3 regions of the Globicatella sp. PHS-GS-PNBC-21-1553 genome follow, and region 1 is predicted to be linked to each of the others. Evidence: predicted binding sites of a transcription regulator. Region 1 holds the regulator's gene; each other region holds the start of a gene.
What was found. The regulator CtsR, encoded in region 1, represses protease genes until heat stress. The targets are predictions, from matches to a motif close to TTGGTCAAAAAAGGTCAAANA.
Positions count from the first base shown of each region.

Region 1 (5,864 bases):
CGCTAGAAATATTGTAGAGTTACATAATGGTATCATTTATGCTATGATTGAGAATAACGAAATGATATTTAGAATCGAGATGAGTAGATTATAAATGAAGATGATTAATAAGATATTGATTTTATTATTATCTGTATTACTGGTGCTACCAAAGCATAGTTTAGTCAGTGCTCAAGAATTAAATATTGAAAATTTACCTGCTCAGTCTATGATGTTAGTCAATGGTGATAATGGGCAGGTTCTCTTTAATAAAAATTCTGAAGATCTTTTAGAAATTGGATCCTTGTCAAAATTATTACTGCTATATATAGTTTTTGAACAAATTGAAACAGAAAAAATTAATTTAGAGGATATAGTCCCTATTTCTAATTCTGCTTATGAGCTCAGTCAAGATTATGATATACCGAACGTTCCTTTAAGACAGGATTTTTCATATACGGTAGAAGAGTTAATAACGGCCATCGCAGTAAAAAATGCGAATGGTGCAGCGTTGGCTCTAGTTGAAAAAATTGCATCCAATGAAGCAGATTTTATAAAATTAATGGAACAAAAGTTAAGTGAATGGCAACTTTCAAATTATCAATTTGTCGATAGTTTGGGGTTACCTAATGACTATGAGACAGGTGTAGGAGAGTATCAAGGTCAAACTAATAAAATGAGTGCGGAGGCTATTACAACAGTGGCTTTCAGATTATACAAAGATTATCCACAATATTTAGAATATGCCTCGACTAAGGAATTAAATTTTAAAGCAGATACAGATGATGCTTTTCAAACAACAAGCAATAATCCATTATTAAAAGACACCAAACTGTCAGTCAATGGAATGTTTATTGGCTATGCTCCCCAAAATGGCTATAATCAAGTGATAAGTAGCAGTGATCAAGAGACGACCTATTTAGCGGTAGTAATCGGTGTGTCAGAGAATCAAGAAGACCCCTATTATCCTGTTGAACAATTGATTCAATATGCTAAGAGCAGTTTTGATACGAAGATTATTGTAAAAAAGAGAGTTTGACCGATGAAATCCCTGTTATAAATGTAGATGGAGGTACAAGAGATGTCATACATTCTGTTTATACAGATGATTTCGTACTTAGTGTACCAAAAGGCGATAATCAATTAAACATTGATTATCAATTTATACCCAATGAAGAGAAAACTGGATACCAAAATTATATAACCGCTCCAATAGATAAAGGAGATTTTTAGGAACATTAAAAATGGATTTTCAACATTATGCCATTGAGTACCTACCAACGGCTCAAAACAGTGAAGTACAGGTAGTGGCGAATGAATCGATACCTGAAAAATCTATTTTTGGAAAATTTTTACAATCAGTAATGAGATTTATTATAACGATAATCGAAGCAATTCGAAAATTTTTTACTAACATATTTAATTAGAGGTGATATAGATGAGTCAAGAAGTTTCTATTTTTGCAGGTGGTTGTTTCTGGTGCATGGTCCATCCATTTGATCAGTGGCCAGGGGTTATTTCAGTTGAATCAGGTTATACAGGTGGTCATGTTTTGAATCCAAGTTATGAACAAGTAAAAACAGGAATGACTGGCCATACTGAAGCGGTAAAAATTACCTATGATCCAGCGATAATTTCTTATCAAAAGCTATTAGAAGTATACTGGTCTGTCATTGATCCTACGGATTTAGCAGGACAATTTGTTGATCGCGGCTCTTCGTATCGACCAGAAATATTTTATACTACTCCTGAACAAAAAGAATTAGCTGAACAATCCAAAGAACATTTAGATTTGAGTCAACGATTTTCAAAACCAATTGTAGTACCGATTACTGAAGCAACAGAATTTTTTGTTGCTGAAGATTATCATCAGGATTTTTATAAGAAAAATCCGACTCATTATCAACGGTATCGACAAGGTTCCGGAAGAGACCAATTTATTGAGAGATTTCAGCAATAATTCGTAAAAATGTCATAATTTGTATTGACAATATAGATGTAAATAAGGTATTATTAATCATGTTGTGAATCACATTCACAGGCCGGCTTAGCTCAGTTGGTAGAGCATCTGATTTGTAATCAGAGGGTCGAGGGTTCAAGTCCTTTAGCCGGCATTGATTAATAATAATCAATGGTTCCAAAATGTCCTTTGCCGGGGTGGCGGAACTGGCAGACGCACAGGACTTAAAATCCTGCGGGTAGTGATACCCGTACCGGTTCGATTCCGGTCCTCGGCATAATTTAAACATTGATCTGTCAGTGTTTCTTAGACTTCAGTTGTAGTAGCAACTGGGGTCTTTTTTTGGCTAGGTACTAATAAAACAACTCTTTCTCTGGTCAGTTATTCAATTATTAGTAGTCATTATGTAAAGTAGTTCTTATGTGACTGCTCATGAGGCTGGACTTAAACTTAATAAATTTTAGTCAAGATTATTGTTCGGTAATTAAAAGCGCAGTGGTTGAGTGGCCTCAAACTGCGTCTTAATGAGGTTAAAGATAAATTTGGTAAACTCAATCAAGTTATGATTCATAAATTAAAAGCGCAGTGGTTGAGTGGTCTCAACCTGCGTCTTTCGACTTGTTTGAGGCCTACTCAACTGTGCGGGGGTAGGCCGACGAAGCGAAAATCATTCGATTTTCTACTTCTGGTCTACTCCCAACTGTGCGGGGGTGGACAGACGAAGTGAAAATCATTCAATTTTCTACATCTGGTCCCCTCCCAACTGTGCGGAGGTGGACAGAAGAAGTGAAATTATTTAACTTTTTACTTCTTGCCCACTCCCGTTATAATCACCAAATAATTGTGTATCTATTTAAAATTTGAACTCAATGACTTTGTTTCCGGGTATAATAGTGAGTGAATATAAATAGATAAAAGCATTTTCGAATGTCGTAAGGAGTGGGAATAAATTGGTGAGACAAAAAAGTTTTACATTATGGATTACGCAAGTTGCTCTATTAACAACATTATGTGTGGTGGGGAGAATTTTCTTTGCATTCATACCGAATATACAACCCGTTACAGCTATTATCGCAATTGTGACCATTTTATTAGGTTTTAAAGATGGCGTTATCGTATCATCTTTGACGATGCTAGTTTCAAATCTCATTTTGGGAATGGGTCCATGGGTCGTGTTACAAATTATAAGTTATCTTATCGTCGTTATTTTTGTCTACTTCAGCAATAGATTATTAGAGAAAATGGTAAAAAGTGATTATATATTATTTGGTAGTCGAGCAGTAGTTACCGGTATTGCAGGTATATTATTTGGTTTTAGTATTTCGTGGTTGTGGACTTTTTTAATACAAGTAGAAAACTTTTGGGTTTATTATTTAAATGGTTTACCTTTTGATTTGGCTCATTCAGCTGGTAATGTGGTATTTTTTATCTTATTATTTCCATTGTTGAATAAATTATTCCAACGATATGCGGTCAATTATCAAGAATTAAAACAAAATTAGCTAAATAAGGATCGAAATATAAGGTTTTAAGTCGTTCCTCTTTTCAAAGTGGAATTATTATTGTATAATGGTCAAAGAAAGTCAATGTTAAAGGAGGCGAGACTGTGACCCAACGAAATATGACGGATATTATTGAAGCGTATTTAAAAGCGTATTTGGAAAATCAAGAACATCTTGAAATCAAGCGAAGTGACATTGCCGATCGATTTGATTGTGTGCCTTCGCAAATAAACTATGTTATTAATACTCGTTTTACACAAGAACATGGATACCTAGTGGAAAGTAAAAGAGGTGGCGGAGGCTATATCCGAATACTGAAAGTCCATCTGGTAGATGAAGTAGACGAAATCGATCAAATGATTGATTTAATTGGCAATCAGATAAGTCAGCGAAACGGGATCAATATCATCGAAACTTTAACAGAAAGAAAGATTATAACTCAAAGGGAAGCTGCTTTGATTTTATCTGTAATTGAAAAAGCTGTTTTACAAACAATAACGGAGGAAGAACAAATTGCGAGAGCTCAATTACTTAAAACTTTTCTATACCAACTCCGTTATACATACGAATAAGAGGTGAATAAAAATGTTTGAAGAACTATTTACAGAAAGTGCACGACAAGCGATGATTTATGCTGCAGAACAATCCTATTATATGCAACATCAAGCAGTCGGCACAGAACATATATTATTAGGTTTATCTCGTGAAGAAACTGGAATTGCTGGAAAAGCATTAAGAGAACATGGCGCTACTTTCAATGAATTAATTCTAGAATTAGAAGCCATTCATGGAAAATTTAGCCAACCACGACTCAATGCCGAAAGAGTCATACCTTATTCTCCACGTGCCAAAAAAGTTATTATGAATGCTTCCAATGATGCGAAACGCTTAGGCGCTCCAAAAGTTGGAACCGAGCATTTATTATTAGGTATTTTAAAAGAAGAAATTTTAGCAACAGTTTTACTAAGAAACGTTGGTGTCGATTTTGATGAATTACGTAAAACAATTTATGAATTAATTGGCCTAGCTAGTCAAGACCCAAGCAGTGGTGGTAACAATCGACGTAGAAGAAATCCTCGTAACAATAAAGAGCCACAAAAGACGTCTAAAACACCAACACTTGATTCTGTTTCTAGAGATTTAACTGAGCTAGCTAGACAAAATGAATTAGATCCGGTGATTGGACGTGAAAAAGAAGTTCACCGAATTGTGCAAATTATCAGTCGTAGAACCAAAAACAATCCGGTCTTAGTTGGGGAACCAGGTGTCGGTAAAACAGCTATAGCAGAAGGATTAGCTCAAAGAATGATTCAAGGAGATGTTCCTCAAGATATCGCTAAGAAAAGTTTAATTATGTTAGATATGGGAGCATTAGTAGCGGGAACGAAATATCGCGGTGAATTTGAAGAGCGCATGAAAAAAATTATCGAAGAAATTTCTGAAGATGGTAATATTATTCTGTTTATTGATGAATTGCATACATTAATCGGTGCTGGGGGAGCTGAAGGAGCGATTGATGCTTCCAATATATTAAAACCTGCTTTAGCTCGTGGAGAAATACAAGTAGTAGGTGCCACTACTTTAGATGAATACCAAAAGTATATTGAAAAAGATGCAGCATTAGAAAGACGTTTCTCTAAAGTACAAATTGATGAGCCTAGTCAAGAAGAATCCATCTTAATTATTAACGGGCTAAAAGAAAAATATGAAGATCACCATAAAGTCGAAATTACTGACGAAGCAGTCGATGCCGCTGTAAAATTAAGTTCTCGCTACATGACAGCAAGACGATTGCCAGATAAAGCGGTAGATTTAATTGATGAAGCTTCTGCACGTGTTCGTATTGATTCTGCGATTATGCCAAACAAAGTCACGACTGAAACAATTGAGCATCAGTTAGCTGAAATTGGCAATAAAAAAGAAGCCGCAATTCTCAATCGTGATTTTGAAGAAGCCGCAAATTTAAGAGAAAAAGAAGTGGCTCTAGAAGAGCAATTAGCAGAACTTGATAAAGCCAAAGAAAAAGCAAATGATGATTCAGCTGTATCACAATTGAAAGTAACAGCACAAGATGTGGCGCAGGTAGTTGCTTTAGCGACGGGAGTGCCAGTCCAACAAATGGAATCAAGTGAAAGCAAACGATTGATTAATCTAGAAGCTGAATTACATGAACGTGTAATCGGGCAAGATGAAGCGGTCAAAGCAGTTGCCAGAGCGATTCGTAGAGCTCGTAGTGGTTTGAAATCACCAAAACGTCCAATTGGATCATTCCTATTTTTAGGACCTACTGGTGTTGGAAAAACGGAATTAGCCAAAACCTTAGCGACAGCAATGTTTGGTAGTGAAGATAGTATGATTCGGATTGATATGTCTGAATATATGGAAAAACATAGTGTCTCTCGTTTAGTAGGATCACCTCCAGG
Region 1 is NZ_CP085470.1:1,096,188-1,102,051, forward strand. It holds gene LB888_RS05165 (HAMP domain-containing sensor histidine kinase) at 1-94, shown strand, start outside; gene LB888_RS05170 (D-alanyl-D-alanine carboxypeptidase family protein) at 95-1,018, shown strand; gene LB888_RS05175 (hypothetical protein) at 1,015-1,212, shown strand; gene LB888_RS05180 (hypothetical protein) at 1,224-1,406, shown strand; gene msrA (peptide-methionine (S)-S-oxide reductase MsrA) at 1,418-1,939, shown strand; tRNA gene LB888_RS05190 (tRNA-Thr) at 2,021-2,093, shown strand; tRNA gene LB888_RS05195 (tRNA-Leu) at 2,131-2,216, shown strand; gene LB888_RS05200 (ECF transporter S component) at 2,893-3,441, shown strand; gene LB888_RS05205 (CtsR family transcriptional regulator) at 3,546-4,013, shown strand; gene LB888_RS05210 (ATP-dependent Clp protease ATP-binding subunit) at 4,027-5,864, shown strand, end outside.

Region 2 (5,864 bases), 1.2 Mb from region 1:
CAGAAATTGTTAATATCGCAATTGCATCCATCATCTTCTTTATCGGTTCACAATATATCATTACGTTCTTCTTAGATCGTAAGAAAACAAATAATTAGGGGGTAGAGTAGCATGGTAAATATGTTAGCATTAATTGTTTCGTCCACTCTTGTTTATTCAGCACCTCTAATTTATACAGCTTTAGGTGGCGTTTTCTCGGAACGTAGTGGGATTGTCAACGTTGGTTTAGAAGGAATTATGGTAATGGGTGCGTTTAGTGCGATTATCTTTAACCTTCAGTTTGCTCAAACTTTTGGAAGTTGGACACCTTGGATTGCTACTTTGTTTGGTGGTTTAATTGGTGTACTATTCTCATCTATTCATGCGGTCGCAACCGTTTCTTTACGTGCTGATCATATTATTTCCGGTACTGTATTGAACTTAGTAGCACCATCTTTAGGTGTTTTCTTGACCCGTGTTATGTTTGATGGCGCTGGACAAACCGAATTTATTAAACAAAAATTCGGTTATTGGAGCGTACCTCTTCTTTCAAAAATTCCAGTTGTTGGAAAAATTTTCTTTAGTCAAACTTCTCAACCAGCGTTTGTTGGGATTGTTGTAGCGATTATTTGTTGGTTTATTGTGTTTAAAACGAGTTTTGGTTTAAGATTGCGTTCTGTTGGGGAACATCCTCAAGCAGCTGATACTTTAGGTATTAATGTATACAAAATGCGTTATCTAGGCGTCTTGTTATCTGGTTTAATGGGTGGTCTAGGTGGAGCGATTATGGCACAATCAATTAACTCACAATTCGCTATTACGACGATTACTGGACAAGGTTTCATGTCAATGGCAGCAATGATTTTTGGTAAATGGAATCCTATTGGTGCGATGTTGGCCGCTATTTTCTTTGGTTTTGCTCAAAGTTTAGCGGTAGTAGGTTCACAAATACCATTTATTAAAAACATCCCTTCAGTTTATTTACAAATTGCGCCTTATGTCATCACCATCTTTGTATTAGTTGGGTTTGTTGGAAACTCTAAAGGACCAGCAGCTAATGGTACGACTTATATTAAATCTAAATAATATCTTTTAAATAAGTGGACAAAAGGTTAGGTCAGTTCATGACTACTTTTGTCCCTTTTTTTATCTAAAAATATAGTCAAAAATGGTCAAAAAAATCCTTGACCTTTCTTAACCAAAGGTATATAATATAGTTAAGCTCTTAAAGAGAGCTACTTTTATAGGAAAAATTTACTGACTATATTTGACCAAAGGGGTGTTATTGAATGATTGAAAAAATGACAACAGCCATGCAAGAAGCTTTGGCACAAGCACAACAAATTGCGATGACAAGAAAACATCAAGAAATTGATATTCCACATTTATGGCGCATTTTTGTTCAACCCGATAGTTTTGCTTATAATTTATACCATGAATTCCAATTAAATATGGATGATTTCCAAAGAAAAATCGAACAGGAAATTGATAAGTTACCGTCGATAACAGGAAGTAATATTCAGTATGGACAGCAAATTAGTCAACGCTTATCGATGTTATTCCAAAAAGCAAATCAATTAGCACAGGAACAACAAGATCAATATTTATCGACGGAAATGGTAGTGTTAGCACTATTTGACCAAAAAAACAATCCATTAACAGAATATTTAATTTCAAACAATGTTACTGAAGCTAAGATGAAAGCAAGAATTGATAATTTAAGAGGAGGTGAGTCTGTGACTTCACAAAACCAAGAACAAACTTATGAATCTTTAGAAAAATATGCCACTAATTTAAATGAGGCAATAAAACAAAATAAATTAGATCCAGTAATTGGTCGCGATGAAGAAATTCGTGATGTGATACGAATTTTATCAAGAAAGACTAAAAATAACCCGGTACTAATCGGTGAACCAGGGGTTGGCAAAACAGCGATTGTTGAAGGATTAGCACATCGTATTGTACGTAAGGATGTACCAGATAATTTAAAAGGGAAACAAGTTTACTCATTAGACATGGGTTCATTAATTGCTGGTGCAAAATATCGTGGTGAGTTCGAAGAACGTTTAAAAGCGGTATTAAAAGAAGTAACGAAATCGGAAGGTAATATTATCCTGTTTATTGATGAAATCCATACGATAGTCGGTGCAGGTAAGTCTGAAGGAGCAATGGATGCCGGTAATATTCTAAAACCAATGTTAGCTCGTGGTGAAATCCATTGTATTGGAGCAACCACTTTAGATGAGTATCGTGAAAACATTGAAAAAGATAAAGCATTGGAACGTCGTTTCCAAAGAGTATTAGTCCAAGAACCAACAGTGGAAGACACCATTAGTATCTTGCGTGGATTAAAAGAACGTTTTGAAATCCACCACGGTGTTAATATTCATGATAATGCTTTAGTGGCTGCGGCAACTTTATCTAATCGTTATATTACAGATCGTTTCTTACCAGATAAAGCGATCGACTTAGTCGATGAGGCTTGTGCGACCATTCGTGTAGAAATTAATTCGATGCCAACAGAAATGGATACTGTTAATCGTCGTTTAATGCAATTAGAAATTGAAGAAGCAGCGCTTAAGAAAGAAACGGATGATGCAAGTAAGAAACGTTTAGAATCTTTACAAGAAGAATTAGCAGAGCTTCGTGAAACAGCCAATGAATTAAAGATGCGTTGGGAAGTAGAAAAAGAAGCGATGAATGAATTACGTGATAAACGTCAAGAAATTGATGATTTAAGACGTCAATTAGAAGAAGCAGAATCCGAGTATCAATTAGAAAAAGCAGCTGAATTAAGACATGGTCGTATACCCGCATTGGAAAAAGAACTGAAAGAATTAGAAGCGAAACAATTAGGGCAAACAGAACGTCTAACACAAGAAAGTGTTACTGATGAGGAAATTGCTAAAGTTGTCGGTCGTTTAACAGGTATTCCCGTTACGAGATTAGTTGAAGGTGAAAGAGAAAAATTACTAAAATTGGATGAAACATTACACCAACGAGTAATCGGCCAAGATGAAGCGGTGACAAAAGTCTCAGAAGCGGTATTAAGAAGCCGTGCCGGTTTACAAAATCCTAATCGACCAATTGGTTCATTTTTATTCTTAGGACCTACAGGTGTCGGTAAAACGGAATTAGCGAAAACTTTAGCTGAGGTATTATTTGACGATGAACACCATATTGTACGTATCGATATGTCTGAATATATGGAAAAACATACGGTCAGCCGATTAGTTGGAGCGCCTCCAGGATATATTGGTTATGAAGAAGGGGGACAATTAACAGAAGCTGTTAGACGGAGTCCGTACTCAATTGTCTTATTAGATGAAATTGAAAAAGCCCATCCAGATGTCTTTAATATTTTATTACAAGTATTGGATGATGGTCGTTTAACAGATTCAAAAGGACGGACAGTAGACTTTAAAAACACCGTCTTAATTATGACAAGTAATATCGGTTCACCATTATTGTTAGAAGGTGTGGATGAAAATGGTCAAATTGCTGAAGAAACTGCGAGCCAAGTTCGACAATTGTTAAGAACACACTTCAAACCAGAGTTCTTAAATCGGATTGATGATACCATTATGTTTACACCATTATCAATGGATCATATGGGCGCAATTGTCGAAAAACTATTGACACAATTAAAAGAACGTTTAGCTTATCAAGATATTCATTTATCTGTGACTAAAGAAGCGATTGGATGGATTGCACGCAATGGTTATGATCCAATTTATGGTGCACGCCCATTGATGAGATTTATTACACGAGAAATTGAAACACCACTCGCTCGTTTAATTATTAAAGGCGATATTTTACCAGGTCAACTGGTTACTGTCGACTTGATTGATAATCAATTGAATTTCCAAGCTAAAGACACAGTTGTTACAGAAAACTAAAGAAGAGACTAATCTTTGTAGCTAATATAATAGTTGATTCATTGAAGATAAAATGATTCCTAGTCGAATCTTGAAAATTTAACGATTGACTTAGGAATTCATATAAAAATTTGCCGCAAACAGCTTGCATCACAACCTCTATGGCAGGTTATGTGAGTTGTTTGCGTCTTATATTTAGTAATATTTTATTGGTTCTAATCGAGTTACATTATTATATTGCTTTGCTTTAAAATAGGCTCGAGTTTCTTTAATTATAATTGGCGATAAGGCAATCAGTGAAATAAGATTGGGAATGGCCATTAACCCATTGACGATATCAGCAATGATCCATACTAAGTCTAAATTTAAAAACGAACCGATAAAGACCATGGAAACAAAAAATAGATGATAATAGCGTATATATTTCAAACCAAATAAAAATTCAAAACAACGTTCACCGTAGTAATTCCATCCTAAAATGGTGGTAAAGGCAAATAAAGATAAACTAATGGTCAAAATAAAGGGGCCGTATTCACTAAAATAAGCATTAAAGGCATATTGTGTCATCCTAGCACCACGAAATTCAGTTTGCCAAGCGCCGGTAATAATTAAGACAATACCTGTTAGGGTACAAATAATGATTGTGTCGATAAACGTTCCTGTCATTGAAACTAAACCTTGCTCAACGGCCGAATTTGATTTTGCTGCAGCACTGGCAATCGGCGAACTACCTAATCCCGATTCGTTTGAAAACACACCACGAGCAATACCGTTCTGAATGGCTGCTTTCATAGTAGATCCGACAAATCCACCAGTAGCGGCCGTTTTAGTGAAAGCAGATTGAATAATTAGTAATAAGCTATCATCTAATAACTGCCAATTGGCTATAATTATAAAAAGACATGCTACAATATACAAAAGAGCCATAAAAGGGACGATAAAGCTGGCGACTTTTGAAATAATCGTAATACCACCAAAGACAATTAGCATGACTAACAAAGCTAAAATAAAACCCGTAAGTAAGTTTGGTATCGCAAATTGATTGTGGAGCGCTTCTGTAATGGCATTGACTTGTGTGAAAGTTCCAATACCAAAAAGTGCTACTAAGATACCACTAAAGGCGAACATCGTCGCTAATGGACGATATTTTTGTCCCATACCATTTAAAATATAATACATCGGTCCGCCAGAAACATGCTGCTGTTCATCCTTAACACGAAATTTGACAGCTAATAGACCCTCTGAATATTTGGTTGCCATCCCAAACAGTGCCGCAAACCACATCCAAAATAAAGCACCAGGTCCACCGATAGCGATGGCAGTCGCTACGCCAACAATATTACCTGTTCCCACTGTACCTGCTAATGCTGTACAAAGAGCAGCAAAACTGGAAATATCACCATCTGAATCTGTTTCATTTTTAAAAACTAAACGCAAACTATGGAATAATTGATTAAATTGTATTCCTCTTAAAACGAAAGTTAAATAAATACCTGTTCCTACTAATAAGACTAAAAGGGGAGGTCCCCAAATAAAATCATCAATCATTTGAAATAAATCTACTACCATTCATACCACTCCTATTTTATAATGTTATTATCAATAAAAAAAGAGCAATAGATTTCCCTATTACTCCGGAATTGGTAAGAAGTTGTTATGGTGTCATGTTATAATAAAATAGGTATAACAAATAAACCATCAAAACAATTTCTCTGTCCTTTTGCCTGAGAGATTGAGCAAAGCCTTGCCCCTTCGGCGCCAAATTAATGGTCTCTCCAGAGTTCCGTCATTTAACAGTCTTACTTATTGATAAGTACCTGAGAGTTTTGCTCCTTCGGTGGGGATGATTAAATCCACGCTCTTCTGCTAAATATCAACCGGTATTGATAATATAATGTTAGCTTAGGCCATTTCAAAGAAAAAGTCAATGATAAATTAAAAAACTATGAGAAAAAAATTATTAGGAGGCTATTAATGGAAAGAGTAGCAATTATTGGATTAGGTATT
Region 2 is NZ_CP085470.1:2,279,297-2,285,160, forward strand. It holds gene LB888_RS10935 (ABC transporter permease) at 1-98, shown strand, start outside; gene LB888_RS10940 (ABC transporter permease) at 112-1,065, shown strand; gene clpB (ATP-dependent chaperone ClpB) at 1,269-3,878, shown strand; gene LB888_RS10950 (sodium:alanine symporter family protein) at 4,053-5,426, opposite strand; glycine riboswitch at 5,560-5,646, opposite strand; gene LB888_RS10955 (FAD/NAD(P)-binding protein) at 5,832-5,864, shown strand, end outside.
Region 2: clpB (ATP-dependent chaperone ClpB) is a predicted target of CtsR. The motif match lies at 1,138-1,158, and genes of this name have one in related genera.

Region 3 (5,864 bases), 350 kb from region 1:
AGTTTTTTATAAATAAAAAATGCAGGGAAGCGTCTTTGCCTCCCCGCACTTTTGGATAGACGCTTTTGAAACGCTATTTGATAAATTAAGCTTTAGCGAAGTATTCTAAAGTACGAACTAATTGTGCAGTATATGACATTTCATTGTCATACCAAGCAACAGTTTTAACTAATTGTTTGTCGCCAACAGTCATAACTTTTGTTTGAGTTGCATCGAATAATGAACCATAAGTAATACCTACGATATCAGAAGAAACGATTTCGTCTTCGTTATAACCGTATGATTCGTTAGCTGCTGCTTTCATAGCTGCGTTAACTTCTTCAGCTGTAACTGGTTTTTCTAATACAGTTACTAATTCAGTTAATGAACCAGTTGCTACAGGAACACGTTGTGCAGCTCCGTCTAATTTACCGTTTAATTCTGGAATAACTAAACCGATAGCTTTAGCAGCACCTGTTGTGTTAGGAATAATGTTTTCAGCTGCAGCACGAGCACGACGTAAGTCACCTTTACGATGTGGTGCATCTAAAGTATTTTGGTCACCAGTATAAGCATGGATAGTTGTCATTAAACCTTCAACAATTCCGAAGCTGTCATGTAATACTTTTGCCATAGGAGCTAAACAGTTAGTAGTACATGAAGCACCAGAGATAACTGTTTCGTCACCAGTTAAGATATCATGGTTAGTATTGTAAACGATTGTTGGTACATCATTACCACCAGGTGCAGAAATAACAACACGTTTAGCGCCACCTTGTAAGTGTAATTCAGCTTTTTCTTTAGAAGTGAAGAAACCAGTACATTCTAATACGATTTCAACTCCTAATTCGCCCCAAGGTAATTCATTTGGATTTGGGTTAGCTAAAACTTTAACTTCTTTACCGTTAACACGGAAAGCTCCGTCTAACACCTCAACTTCACCATTAAAGCGTCCTTGAGTTGTATCATATTTTAATAAGTGAGCTAATTGATTAGCATCTGTTAAGTCGTTGATTGCTACTACTTCGATTCCTTCTACTTCTTGGATACGACGGAATGCTAAACGACCAATACGTCCAAAACCATTAATACCTACTTTTACTGTCATAATTGACTTCCTCCTTAAGGATTTTTTATTTTAATGAGTTTCCCCATTTAAAATCATATTTGCGATGCCCTCATCACAGATTAACCATCCATGATGTTGGACTAATTTACAATAGCCTTCTACGGCACGTGCTTTTGTAGCACCACCCACTATTGTTAGAACTAAAGGAATGTGGCTCACGTTTTCTATTTGAATACCAATCCGTGGTAATCGTAATACTTCTTGGCCTTGTTCATCAAAAAACACGCCAAACGCTTCACCAATAGCCTTTTTTTCTTTTAATAATTGTTGTTGTTGTGCAGTAAGCTCCCGACGCTCTGCCATCACTTCGGCGGATCCAACACTGACTAATAAACAATCTGCTTTCTTACTCAATGCCACTGCCTGACTAATCGAAGGATCTGTCATCAATATTTTCGACGCATCTTCTTCCATTGCATCAGGTAGAAATAAAGGAACATATTTTGAATTCGTTTTTTGAGCCATCACACCGCCAACAATATTGGATTGGATATTAAATCCACCCCCAACACCGCCACGGGCTGGAACAAATACTAATTCACGATTTTGGGACAATTTCTCAGTTAAACCTTCGCCGACATGAGCTAAGGTCTCACCACCTGTCACCGCAATAATACTACGACCAAACTTCAAGTAGCGTTCTAATACTTGTTGAGTAGCGTAACTCAATTCCCGATAGACGACCGAATCATGATCTAAATCACCTGGTACAACCCAACAATTGGAGATACCTAAATGACTTTTTAATGATTCTTCAATATCGTGTAAACGACTTGAGTTTTTAACTGTCTCAGAAATCATATCTGAAACAATATGTCCATGTTCCGTTAAGCGAATCCCCACTCTTGTCACTTCAACTAAATCTTGTTCACGCATTAAATCAATAATCGTTCGCACTGAACGTTCAGAACTGTTAATCCGTTCAGCTAAATTTTTTCGACCTAAAGGTTCACCAACTTGTCTTAAGTGATAGAGGATTTCATAGCGCGTTCGCAATGTTGCACTTAAATCGGGTGCTATTGCTTGCATCATAGAAAAAACATCCTTCATGGTGTTCCTCCTCTTGGGCAACAAATGACCAATCAATCAAGTTTATAAAAAACTCTTCTAAATAATCAGTTCATCGTTTTCCATATTACTACTATACCATTATTGAATATTGTTTGCAATCAAAATCAAATAATATTAGCCGACATTGAACCCTCTTATATGGGCGATTATTGGCCAATAAGATGAATTATTTCAATATTAACAAATGGTTAAGGGCTTTCTTTGAAAGGATTTAATATTACATATATTTTCATAAAAAAATTCTGGACTTTCGTCCAGAATTAAGATTTTCTTTGGGAGTGGGCAAGAAGTAGAAAATCAGTTGATTTTCGCTTCGTCTGTCCACCCCCGAACAGTTGAGTAGGCCTCAAACAAGTCGAAAGACACAGTTTGAGGCCACTCAACCACTGCGCTTTTAATTAAATAGATATGCCTGAACAGAATTTAAAAAGTTTTTGCCCATCCTCTTTTCGCTCAATTATTTTAACGATTTGTTATTTTCCATAATATGATCAATTAAACCATATTCTTTTGCCTGTTCCGCAGTCATATAATTATCACGGTCCGTATCGCGGGCAATAATATCGATTGGTTGCCCTGTACGATCAGCTAAAATCGTATTAAGACGCTCGCGCGTATGTAAAATATGACGGGCAGCTATTTCGATTTCAGTTGCTTGACCTTGCGCTCCACCTAATGGTTGGTGAATCATCACTTCAGAATTAGGCAAAGCGTAGCGTTTGCCTTTTTGTCCTGCTGCTAATAAGAAAGCACCCATCGACGCAGCCATTCCGATAACAATCGTTTGTACATCAGACTTAATAAAATTCATTGTATCAAAAATAGCTAATCCAGCAGAAACGCTCCCCCCAGGTGAATTAATATATAAATAGATATCCTTTTCTGAGTCTTGGGCTTCTAAAAATAATAATTGGGCAATGACACTGTTAGCCACATTATCATCAATAGGTCCACTTAGCATAATAATTCTATCTTTTAATAAACGAGAATAAATATCATAGGCACGTTCTCCACGTGAAGATTGTTCAATTACTGTAGGTATTAAATTCAAATTTATCGCTCCTTTTCTCACTTTATCTGGATTCATTATACTCCATTAGTCAAATAAGGTCAATCTTATTGACTTGAATATTTCCTTCGTCATTTTATCGAACACTGATACAAGTTTCAATAAAAAGCATTCTAAGAAACAATCATTTTGTTTATCTTTTATAAAACGGTTCTATACTTTTCGGTGTGGGTCAACAAAAATGCCTCTGTTCATTCACACTATTTGACAAAGAGCCTATAAAACAAAATGAAGGCCTCTGTTAAAGCCTTCATTTTCCGTACTGTTGTCATTTCTCGATCGTCTTGTTAATTATAGACCTAAAAATCCTTTTACTAATGTTTCGATATTTGCCATTTCAGTTGCTGCATCAGCATCATTAATAATAATATTTTCTAATGCTGTTTTGAACTCAGAGTAAACTTCACTAGCTCCAACATAGGCAGCTTGTGCCTTACCAAATTCTAATTCTTCAGAGGCAGCTTTAACAAGTGGATTTTCTTCTAAGTATTGAGTCCATTCTTCAGATTCTGCTCCTTGTTTTGTAACAGGTAAATAACCTGTCGCAATCGCCCAACGGTCAGTATTTTCTAATAAGAATGACATGAATTGCACTGCCGCTTTTTGTTGTTCTTCAGATGCAGAAGAGAAAATACCTAAATCATTACCTGCAAATAAGGTTAATTCTTCACCATCACCAAAGACCGGAATATGTGCAGTTTCTAATTCGATACCACTTTCTTCTACACCCGGTAATACATATTGTAAACCAGCAGAAGAACCAATATATAACGCACTTTCACCAGCAGCAAATGGACCAGACATATAGCCATCTTCACCTGCTGTACGTGCATGTTCATTCGCTAATAAATCTTTAATGAATTGAAGTGGCTCAATCGCTTTTTCAGAAGACATATCAACTTGCGATAAATCATCTGCAATCCAAGTTGCACCATTTTGGCGAGCCATTGTTTCATATTCCATGGTTAACTCGTTTTCAAATCCCATTGCTGGCTTTTCAATTCCAGCTTCATCTAATTTTTCACCTAATGCCAATACTTCATCCCAAGTTTTTGGAACTTCAGCATTCACTTCATCCAACATTGTTTTATTGACAAACATTAAGCGAACTGATTTCGAGAATGGTAAAGCATAAATTTGATCATCAAAAGTAGCACCTTTTAAGAAAGTTTCATAAACCCCTTCTTTTAACTCATCCGTATAGCCGTTTTCAGGTGTTAATAAGTCATTTAAAGGTAATAATAAACCTTGATCCATGAAATCCGGCGTGTTTGAAGCTGTTAATTGAGCAATTGTCGGTAAATCGCCTGATACACCAGAAGCCATAATACTTTGTTGTAAAGTAGAATAGTCACCTTGGTTTTGTTCAACAACTTCAATCCCTTCTTGTGAAGCATTAAATTCTTCAACTAATTTAGTTAACATTTCTTGATGTGGACCATTCATCGCATGCCAAAAAGTTACTTGCACTTTCTCTTGCGCATTTGCTGATGGAACAAAAGAGCCTAAAGTTGTTGCTGCTAATAAAGTTGCCGCTAATGTGCGTAATTTTTTCATTAATGTTTTCCTCCCAGAAAATAAATCCTAAGTCATCTAGCCTTTAAGACCAGAACTTGCAATACCTTGCATAATATATTTTTGCAAGAACAGATAAATGACAACCATTGGAACTACTACTAAGGTTGACGCTGCCATTAATAACTCAAATTGAGTTCCGGCTTCGGTCGTAAAAGCTTGTAGTCCCACCGGCAATGTACGTAATGCCTTATCGTTTGTGACAATTAATGGCCACATAAACGAATTCCAACTACCAATTACTTTCAATATCATAACCGCAATAATCGATGATTTAGATAAAGGCACCATCATTTCCCATAGGAAACGCCAGTCACTCGCACCATCGGTTTTAGCGGCATAATAAAGCTGATCTGGTATCGATTGGAATGATTGTTTTAAAGTAAAGACTGAAAAAACACTTGCAAGCCATGGTATAATCAAAGCCCAATAGGTGTTAATCATATCCCAACTTGCTAACGTTACAAAGTTAGGTATGGTCATTAATTCACCAGGTACCATCATGGTAGCTAATAAAATAATGAACAATACATCTTTACCCCAAAACTTTAGTTTAGCAAAGGCAAAAGCTGCCAAAATGCTCGTAATTAACTCGCCCGTTGTGGTCGTCAAGGTGACCAATAAACTATTTAAAAAATAGCGAGCGAATGGGGCTACCTTCAGCGCTTTTTCATAATTTGAAAATAACCAATTCCGAGGTAACCAAGTAGGAGGAATCGCAATAGCTTCCCCTGCTGATTTTAAACTTGTTACTAACATCCAATAAAAAGGCAACACCATAAACAGGCCACCTAAAAACAATAGCATATATAATAAAATGTTTTTAAAAAACCCCTTCATATTAGCCACCCCTCTTTTCAAAGTAGCGGTTGCCGGCATTTTGAACCATAGTAATGACCAAAACAATCAAGAACAAAATAATACCGGTCGCTGCTGCTTGACCATATTTGAATTTCACATAGAATTTTTCAAATAAATAGTAAACCAAAGTGGTTGCCGATCCTGCGGGTCCAGGTCTACCACTGAATAAAGCAAAGACTT
Region 3 is NZ_CP085470.1:746,085-751,948, forward strand. It holds gene gap (type I glyceraldehyde-3-phosphate dehydrogenase) at 86-1,087, opposite strand; gene LB888_RS03395 (sugar-binding transcriptional regulator) at 1,118-2,158, opposite strand; gene clpP (ATP-dependent Clp endopeptidase proteolytic subunit ClpP) at 2,637-3,230, opposite strand; gene LB888_RS03405 (ABC transporter substrate-binding protein) at 3,540-4,805, opposite strand; gene LB888_RS03410 (carbohydrate ABC transporter permease) at 4,842-5,663, opposite strand; gene LB888_RS03415 (sugar ABC transporter permease) at 5,665-5,864, opposite strand, start outside.
Region 3: clpP (ATP-dependent Clp endopeptidase proteolytic subunit ClpP) is a predicted target of CtsR. The motif match lies at 3,276-3,296, and genes of this name have one in related genera.